DNA from 2 places in the Arthrobacter sp. UYCu723 genome. Region 1 is predicted to be linked to the other one. Evidence: riboswitches for the same ligand, from Rfam matches in the RefSeq annotation. Region 1 holds a riboswitch; the other holds the start of a gene.
The links. A riboswitch is a leader RNA that binds a small molecule or an ion and turns the genes downstream of it on or off. The one in region 1 is predicted to bind glycine.
Positions count from the first base shown of each region.

Region 2: it holds a riboswitch for glycine, as region 1 does, so the genes downstream of both, gcvP (aminomethyl-transferring glycine dehydrogenase) here and gcvP (aminomethyl-transferring glycine dehydrogenase) in region 1, are expected to answer to the same signal.

Region 1 is NZ_JBSSBW010000001.1:1,350,418-1,353,821, reverse strand. It holds gene gcvP (aminomethyl-transferring glycine dehydrogenase) at 1-1,269, opposite strand, end outside; glycine riboswitch at 1,309-1,416, opposite strand; glycine riboswitch at 1,418-1,515, opposite strand; gene ACVWZ8_RS06265 (amino acid permease) at 1,851-3,329, shown strand.
Region 2 is NZ_JBSSBW010000001.1:897,100-900,503, reverse strand. It holds gene ACVWZ8_RS04000 (MFS transporter) at 1-574, opposite strand, end outside; gene ACVWZ8_RS03995 (TetR/AcrR family transcriptional regulator) at 643-1,182, shown strand; glycine riboswitch at 1,407-1,505, shown strand; glycine riboswitch at 1,507-1,623, shown strand; gene gcvP (aminomethyl-transferring glycine dehydrogenase) at 1,663-3,404, shown strand, end outside.

The sequences.
Region 1 (3,404 bases):
CGTGTCCGCGTCGATGGAGCGCAGGTTGATGCCGCGGGCTTCCGCCGCGGCGATGACCTTCTTGGCCTTGCCCGGGACGCGGACGGTGATGGTGTCGAAGAAGGACTCGGAAACGAGTTCGCGGCCGGCCGTCTTCAGCGTGGTGGCGAGGGTGCGGGCGTTGCCGTGGACGGTCTCGGCGATGGCCAACAGGCCTTCGGGGCCATGGTAGACGGCGTACATCGAGGAGACGATGGCCAGCAGTGCCTGCGCGGTGCAGATGTTGGAGGTGGCCTTCTCGCGGCGGATGTGCTGCTCGCGGGTCTGCAGGGCCAGACGGTAGGCGGGGATGCCGGTGTTGTCCTTGGAGACGCCGACGATGCGGCCCGGGAGGGTGCGCTCCATGCCTTCACGGACGGCCATGTAGGCGGCGTGCGGGCCGCCGAAGAACAGTGGAACACCCAGGCGCTGCGCGGTTCCGACGGCGATGTCCGCGCCCTGCTCACCCGGAGGGGTGATCAGGGTCAGGGCCAGCAGGTCCGCTGCGACCGTGACCAGCGCGCCGCGTTCCTTGGCGGCGGCAATCACGCCGGACTGGTCCCACACGCGGCCGGAAACGCCCGGCTGCTGCAGCACGATGCCGCTGATCTCGCCGTCGGGCAGGCCCTGGGAGAGGTCCGCGACCTCCACCTCGAAGCCAAGCGCCTCGGCGCGGCCCTTCACGATCGCGATGGTCTGCGGCAGCACATCGGCGTCCAGGACGGTCTTGCCGCCGGCAGCGGATTTGTTCTTGTTGGCGCGGCGCATCAGCAGCACGGCTTCTGCCACCGCGGTGGCTTCATCCAGCAGGGAAGCGTTGGCCACCGGGAGGCCTGTGAGGTCCTGGACCATGGTCTGGAAGTTCAGCAGGGCCTCGAGGCGGCCCTGGGAGATTTCCGGCTGGTACGGGGTGTAGGCGGTGTACCAGGCCGGGGCCTCGAGGATGTTGCGGCGGATCACCGGGGGCGTGACGGTGTCGTAGTAGCCCTGGCCGATCATCTGCACGGCCGTCTTGTTCTTTGAGGCCAGGCGGCGCAGCTCGGCAAGAACCTCAACCTCGCTCAGCGCGTTGTCCAGGCTGAGGGCGGTTTCCTGGCGGATCGAGTCGGGAACGGCAGTGTCCACCAGGCCATCAACGCTGTCGTAGCCGACAGCCTTGAGCATGGTGTCGATGTCGGCCTGGCGGCGGGCACCAATGTGACGGTCTGCAAACGTGGAAAGGGACGACTGAATCGTCATGAGGAACTCCATAATTCAGGTGGCACTAAGGGTGCCACGATGATTCGGGTTCCTCCCCGCTCTGTCTTGGACCTGAGAGATTCCGCAGACCCTGCTGTTACAGGGTGCCGCTTGCACCGTCGGTGAGTAAGGCCGGAGCCTTGCTGCTTTCCAGAGTTGCCTTGCCGCGGCGGTACATGGGCCTGAGAGATTCCTGGGGAGGATTTGCTCCTACGGCGCCTGCTGAATGTACCGGCAGGACTCTCCCGCCGCAGTTCATAAGCACGCATCACTCGTAAGTGACGCGCTTCACACACTAGCTGCTTTCCCGACTGCGTGCAAGAAAAATAAGTCATTTTTATCCGAGTGTGGTCCCTCTTGACATTGTCGAGTGACGGTGTTCACAATTGTCGCTGTGACTTCGGCAACGACGCCAGCCACCCTGATTCTCCGCTCCTGAGTCAACGGAAGCGGACTAAACAATCCCTGACGAAACTCCCGGATCCGGCCGAGTGATGCGTCACTCGAGGCCCGCCAGCGCTGCTGCACGCGTCGGCGCCGGCGTTTTTTGCGCCCATTTTGGCGCACTCCACCGCACACAGGAAAGAATCCATATGACGGAACTTCGTTCGACCCTCACTGCCGACGGAACAGCCCCAAGGCCTTCATCGCCCCCGCACCTTGCACGCTCGCTGAGCAACCGGCACATCCAGCTCCTGGCCATCGGCGGCGCCATCGGCACCGGCCTTTTCATGGGTTCCGGCAAGACCATTTCGGTGGCCGGGCCCTCCGTGATCTTCGTGTACATGATCATCGGCTTCATGCTGTTCTTCGTGATGCGGGCCATGGGCCAGCTGCTGCTGTCCAACCTGAACTACAAGTCCTTCAGCGACTTCGCCGGCGACCTCCTGGGCCCCTGGGCCGGCTTCTTCACCGGCTGGACCTACTGGTTCTGCTGGGTGGTCACCGGTGTGGCGGACGTGATCGCGATCGCCGGCTACGCCGAGCAGCTGTGGCCGGGCATCCAGCTCTGGGTCCCGGGCGTTGCCACCATCATCATCCTGCTCCTGCTGAACCTGCCCACCGTGAAGGCCTTCGGCGAGACCGAATTCTGGTTTGCGCTCATCAAGATCGTGGCCATCGTGGCGCTGATTGTGGTGGGCCTGGTGATGATCTTCACCGGCTTCCAGTCCAACGCCGGCACCGCCAGCTTCACCAACCTCTGGAGCCACGGCGGCTTCTTCCCCAAGGAATTCATGGGCTTCGTGGCCGGTTTCCAGATCGCCGTGTTCGCGTTCGTGGGCATTGAACTCGTGGGCACCGCCGCGGCCGAAACGAAGAACCCGGAGCACAACCTGCCCCGCGCCATCAACGCCATCCCGCTGCGCGTCATGCTCTTCTACGTCGGCGCCCTGATCATCCTGATGTCCGTCACCCCGTGGACCGAGTTCCAGGCCGGCCACAGCCCGTTCATCGGCATGTTCTCGCTGGCCGGGCTGGGCATCGCAGCGACCGTGGTGAACCTCGTGGTGCTGACGTCCGCGATGTCCTCCGCCAACTCGGGCATCTATTCCACCTCGCGGATGGTGTTCGGGCTGGCCAACGACGGCGACGCCCCCAAGCTCTTCGGCCGCCTCTCCACCCGCAAGGTCCCGCAGAACGCCCTGTTCCTCTCCTGCGTGCTGCTGCTCGCCGGCGTGGCCCTGCTCTACGCGGGCAAGGACGTCGGCGTCGCGTTCGACATGGTCACCACCGTGTCCGCCGTCTGCTTCATGTTCGTCTGGTCCATCATCCTGGCCAGCTACCTCGTGTTCCGGAAGCGCCGCCCCGAACTGCACCAGGCCTCACCGTTCAAGATGCCCGGCGGCATCCCCATGGTCTGGGTGGTCTTCGCGTTCTTCGCGTTCCTGATCTGGGCCCTGACCACCCAGCCGGACACCCTCACCGCGCTGCTGGTCACGCCGATCTGGTTCGCCATCCTGGGCGGAGCCTACGCCGTGGTCCGCAAGTCTCCGCTGCACCAGGCCCGCGTGGCCGAGTGGAAGGCCATGGCAGAGTCGGAAACCCTGGCCGCGGAAGCAGCCGCAGTCTAGGAGCCACCGCTTAAGCACGGCGCCGGAACCCGAGATGGGTTCCGGCGTCGCGCTTTAAGGGACTGCTTAGGACTC
Region 2 (3,404 bases), 450 kb from region 1:
GGATGATCGGCACAGCGACGAGCAGGACGGCGCCCCACCAGAAGTGCTCCACGAGCCAGCCGCCGAAGATCGGGCCCAGGGCGGCGCCGCCGGAGAAACCCGCAGCCCAGATGGCCACGGCCAGCCGGCGCCGGTTCGGCTCCGGGAAGATGTTGCGGATCAGGGACAGGGTGGACGGCATCAGCATCGCGCCGAAGAAGCCCAGCCCCGCCCGTCCGGCGATCAGCCATTCGGCGCTGGGCGCGAAGGCGGTGACAGCCGAGACCGCCGCGAAGCCCGTGCTGCCGATGAAAAGGAGCCTGCGGCGTCCGATCCGGTCGCCCAGGCTGCCCATGGCCACGAGCAGCCCGGCCAGGACCAGGGGATAAGCATCCACAATCCACAGCAGCTGCACCCCGGAGGCGTCCAGGCCGCGGGCGATGGCGGGCAGCGCAAAGGTGAGCGCCGTGTTGTCCACCGCGACCAGCAGCACCGGGAACATCAGCAGCGACAGCGCCAGCCAGTCGCGCCACGGCGCCCGCGGGGCGGATGCCGGCGTTGTGGCGGTGGCTGCAGGAATCGATGTAGTCCTCATAATTAATAACTATACCGTCCAGACGGTACAGTTAAGAAATTCCGGACCGGACAGGCATGATGGGACCCATGCCCAGAAAACCCGTCGCCCGCGAAGCCGTCCTTGACGCCTTCGAATCCCTGCTCATCGAAGAGGGCGAACGTGCCGCCACGCTGGACGCCGTCGCCAGGCGGGCCGGGGTCTCCAAGGGGGGACTGCTGTACCACTTCCCGAGCAAGGAAGCCATGGTTTCCGTGCTGCTGGAGCGGCTCGACCGGCTCCTCGGCGAGGACCTCGGGAGGATGGCCGCCGCGCCGGAAGGGGCTGCCGCATACTTCATCAAATCCTCGGTCTGGGCGGACACCCCGATGGACCGCGTGTTCGTCGCCGCCACCCGGCTGGCCGAAGTGGCCCACGAAGAAACACTGCAGCGCATTGCCGCCGCCCAGGCGGGCTGGCTGGAACTGCTCGCTGCCGACGTCGGGCCGGGCATGGCCAAGGCGGTGCTCTACATGGGCGACGGGCTCTACTTCAACGCGATGCTGGCCCGAGGACCGGGCGGACCGCTCCCGCAGGTCAGCGGGGATGTCGCGAGCCTGCTGGCCGCCGTCGAACGGCTGCGTGGCTGAGCCGGACGGCCGGGCAACTCCCGTCCGCCGAGGTCGCCGGAAGCGCGCGGGGTCGCCGTAATTTCGGGATTTTCCGGCGAATCCGCAGTCTTCCCGCGATGTCGCGTCCGACGGCGGTCCTGGGGCGTAACTCTCGCCTGGGTCCGGTCATTGGTTTGCGGACGCGCGCCCGCCATAGGACAATGGGAGCTGTGACTGTTGTCACGAGCAATTGAATATGCCTTTGATCTGCGGCGGGAGAGTTCTGCTTGTAGGTACAAGCGGGCGCCGTAGGAGCAAACCCTCCCCAGGAATCTCTCAGGCCCATGTACCGCCGCGGCAAGGCGACTCTGGAAAGTAGCAGGCTGTCCTCTGACATGCTGTGCTCACCGACGGTGCAAGCGGAGCCCTGCGAACGCGCGGCTGCGCGGAAACTCTCAGGTCCAATACAGAGCGGGGAGGAACCCGAATCAATGTGGCGTACCCTGCGCCGCCTTAGTTATGGAGTTCCTTGTGACTGTTACCCCAGCCTCCACGTCCTTCGTTGACCGGCACATCGGCGCCCGCCGCCAGTCCGACGTCGACGCCATGCTGAAGGCTGTCGGCTACGACACCGTCGATGCGCTGGTGGACACCGCCGTTCCGAAAGACATCCGGCAGGATTCGCCGCTGGCGCTCGGCGAAGCCCTCAGCGAAGTCGAGGTCCTCGCCGAACTGCGCAAGTTGGCCGGCAAAAACAAGACCGCGGTCCAGATGATCGGCCAGGGCTACTACGACACCCTGACCCCGGCCGTCATCCGCCGGAACATCCTCGAGGCGCCCGCCTGGTACACGGCGTACACGCCCTACCAGCCCGAAATCTCGCAGGGCCGGCTTGAGGCGCTGCTGAACTTCCAGACCATGGTCCAGGACCTCGTCGGCCTGCCGATCGCCAACGCCTCCCTGCTCGACGAAGCCACCGCCGTCGCCGAAGCCGTGCTGATGATGCGCAGGGCAAACAAGAACAAGACCGCCCACGACGGCAAAACCGTCCTCGACGCCGACTGCCTGCCGCAGACCATCGCGATCGTGAGGGGCCGCGCCGAAGCGCTCGGCTTCGAGGTCGAGATCGCCGATCTTTCCAAGGGCCTGCCCGACGGCGTCATCAACGGCGTCGTCCTCCAGCAGCCCGGCGTCTCCGGCCGTGTGTTCGACCACACCGCCGTGATCGCGGACGCCAAGGCACGCGGCGCGCTCGTCACCGTCGCAGCCGACCTGCTGTCCCTGACCCTCATTACCCCTCCGGGTGAGCAGGGCGCCGATATCGCCGTCGGCTCCGCCCAGCGCTTCGGCGTCCCGCTGTTCTTCGGTGGTCCGCACGCCGCCTACATGGCCGTCCAGAAGGGCCTGGAGCGGTCCATGCCCGGCCGCCTCGTGGGAGTGTCCAAGGACAACGCCGGCGTCCCGGCCTACCGCCTGGCGCTGCAGACCCGCGAGCAGCACATCCGCCGCGAGAAGGCGACGTCCAATATCTGCACCGCCCAGGCGCTGCTGGCGATCGTGTCCTCCTTCTATGCCGTCTACCACGGCCCGGACGGGCTGAAGGCGATCGCCGAGACCACCCACGGCCACGCCAGGACCATCGCCGCCTCGCTGAAGGCCGCCGGCCTGGACGTGCTGCACACGTCCTTCTTCGACACCGTCACCGTCTCCGTCCCCGGCAAGGCCGCGAACATCATTGCCGCCGCCGAGGCTAAGGGGATCAACCTGCGCGTCATCGACGCGGACACGGTCGGGATCTCCGCCGATGAGGCCACGACGGCGGCCATTGTCGCCGACGTCGTCGCCGCCTTCGGCGCGACTGTCACAGACACTAACTCAGACGCAGAATCCGGCGATGACTCAGACACTGACTCAGGTGACGATTCCGCTTTCGGCCTGGACACCGCCGTCGAGCGCACCTCCGACTACCTCCAGCACCCGGTGTTCAACACCCACCGCTCCGAGACGCAGCTGCTGCGCTACATCCGCCGGCTCTCGGACCGTGACCTCGCGCTGGACCGCACCATGATCCCGCTGGGCTCCTGCACCATGAAGCTGAACGCCACGGCCGAGATGGAAGCCATCTCCTGGCCGGAGTTCGCCTCCATCCACCCCTTCGCCCCGGACTCCCAGACCGCCGGCTGGCGCGAACTGATCGAGGACCTGGAAGCCCAGCTGACCGAGATCACCGGCTACGACCAGGTCTCCATCCAGCCGAACGC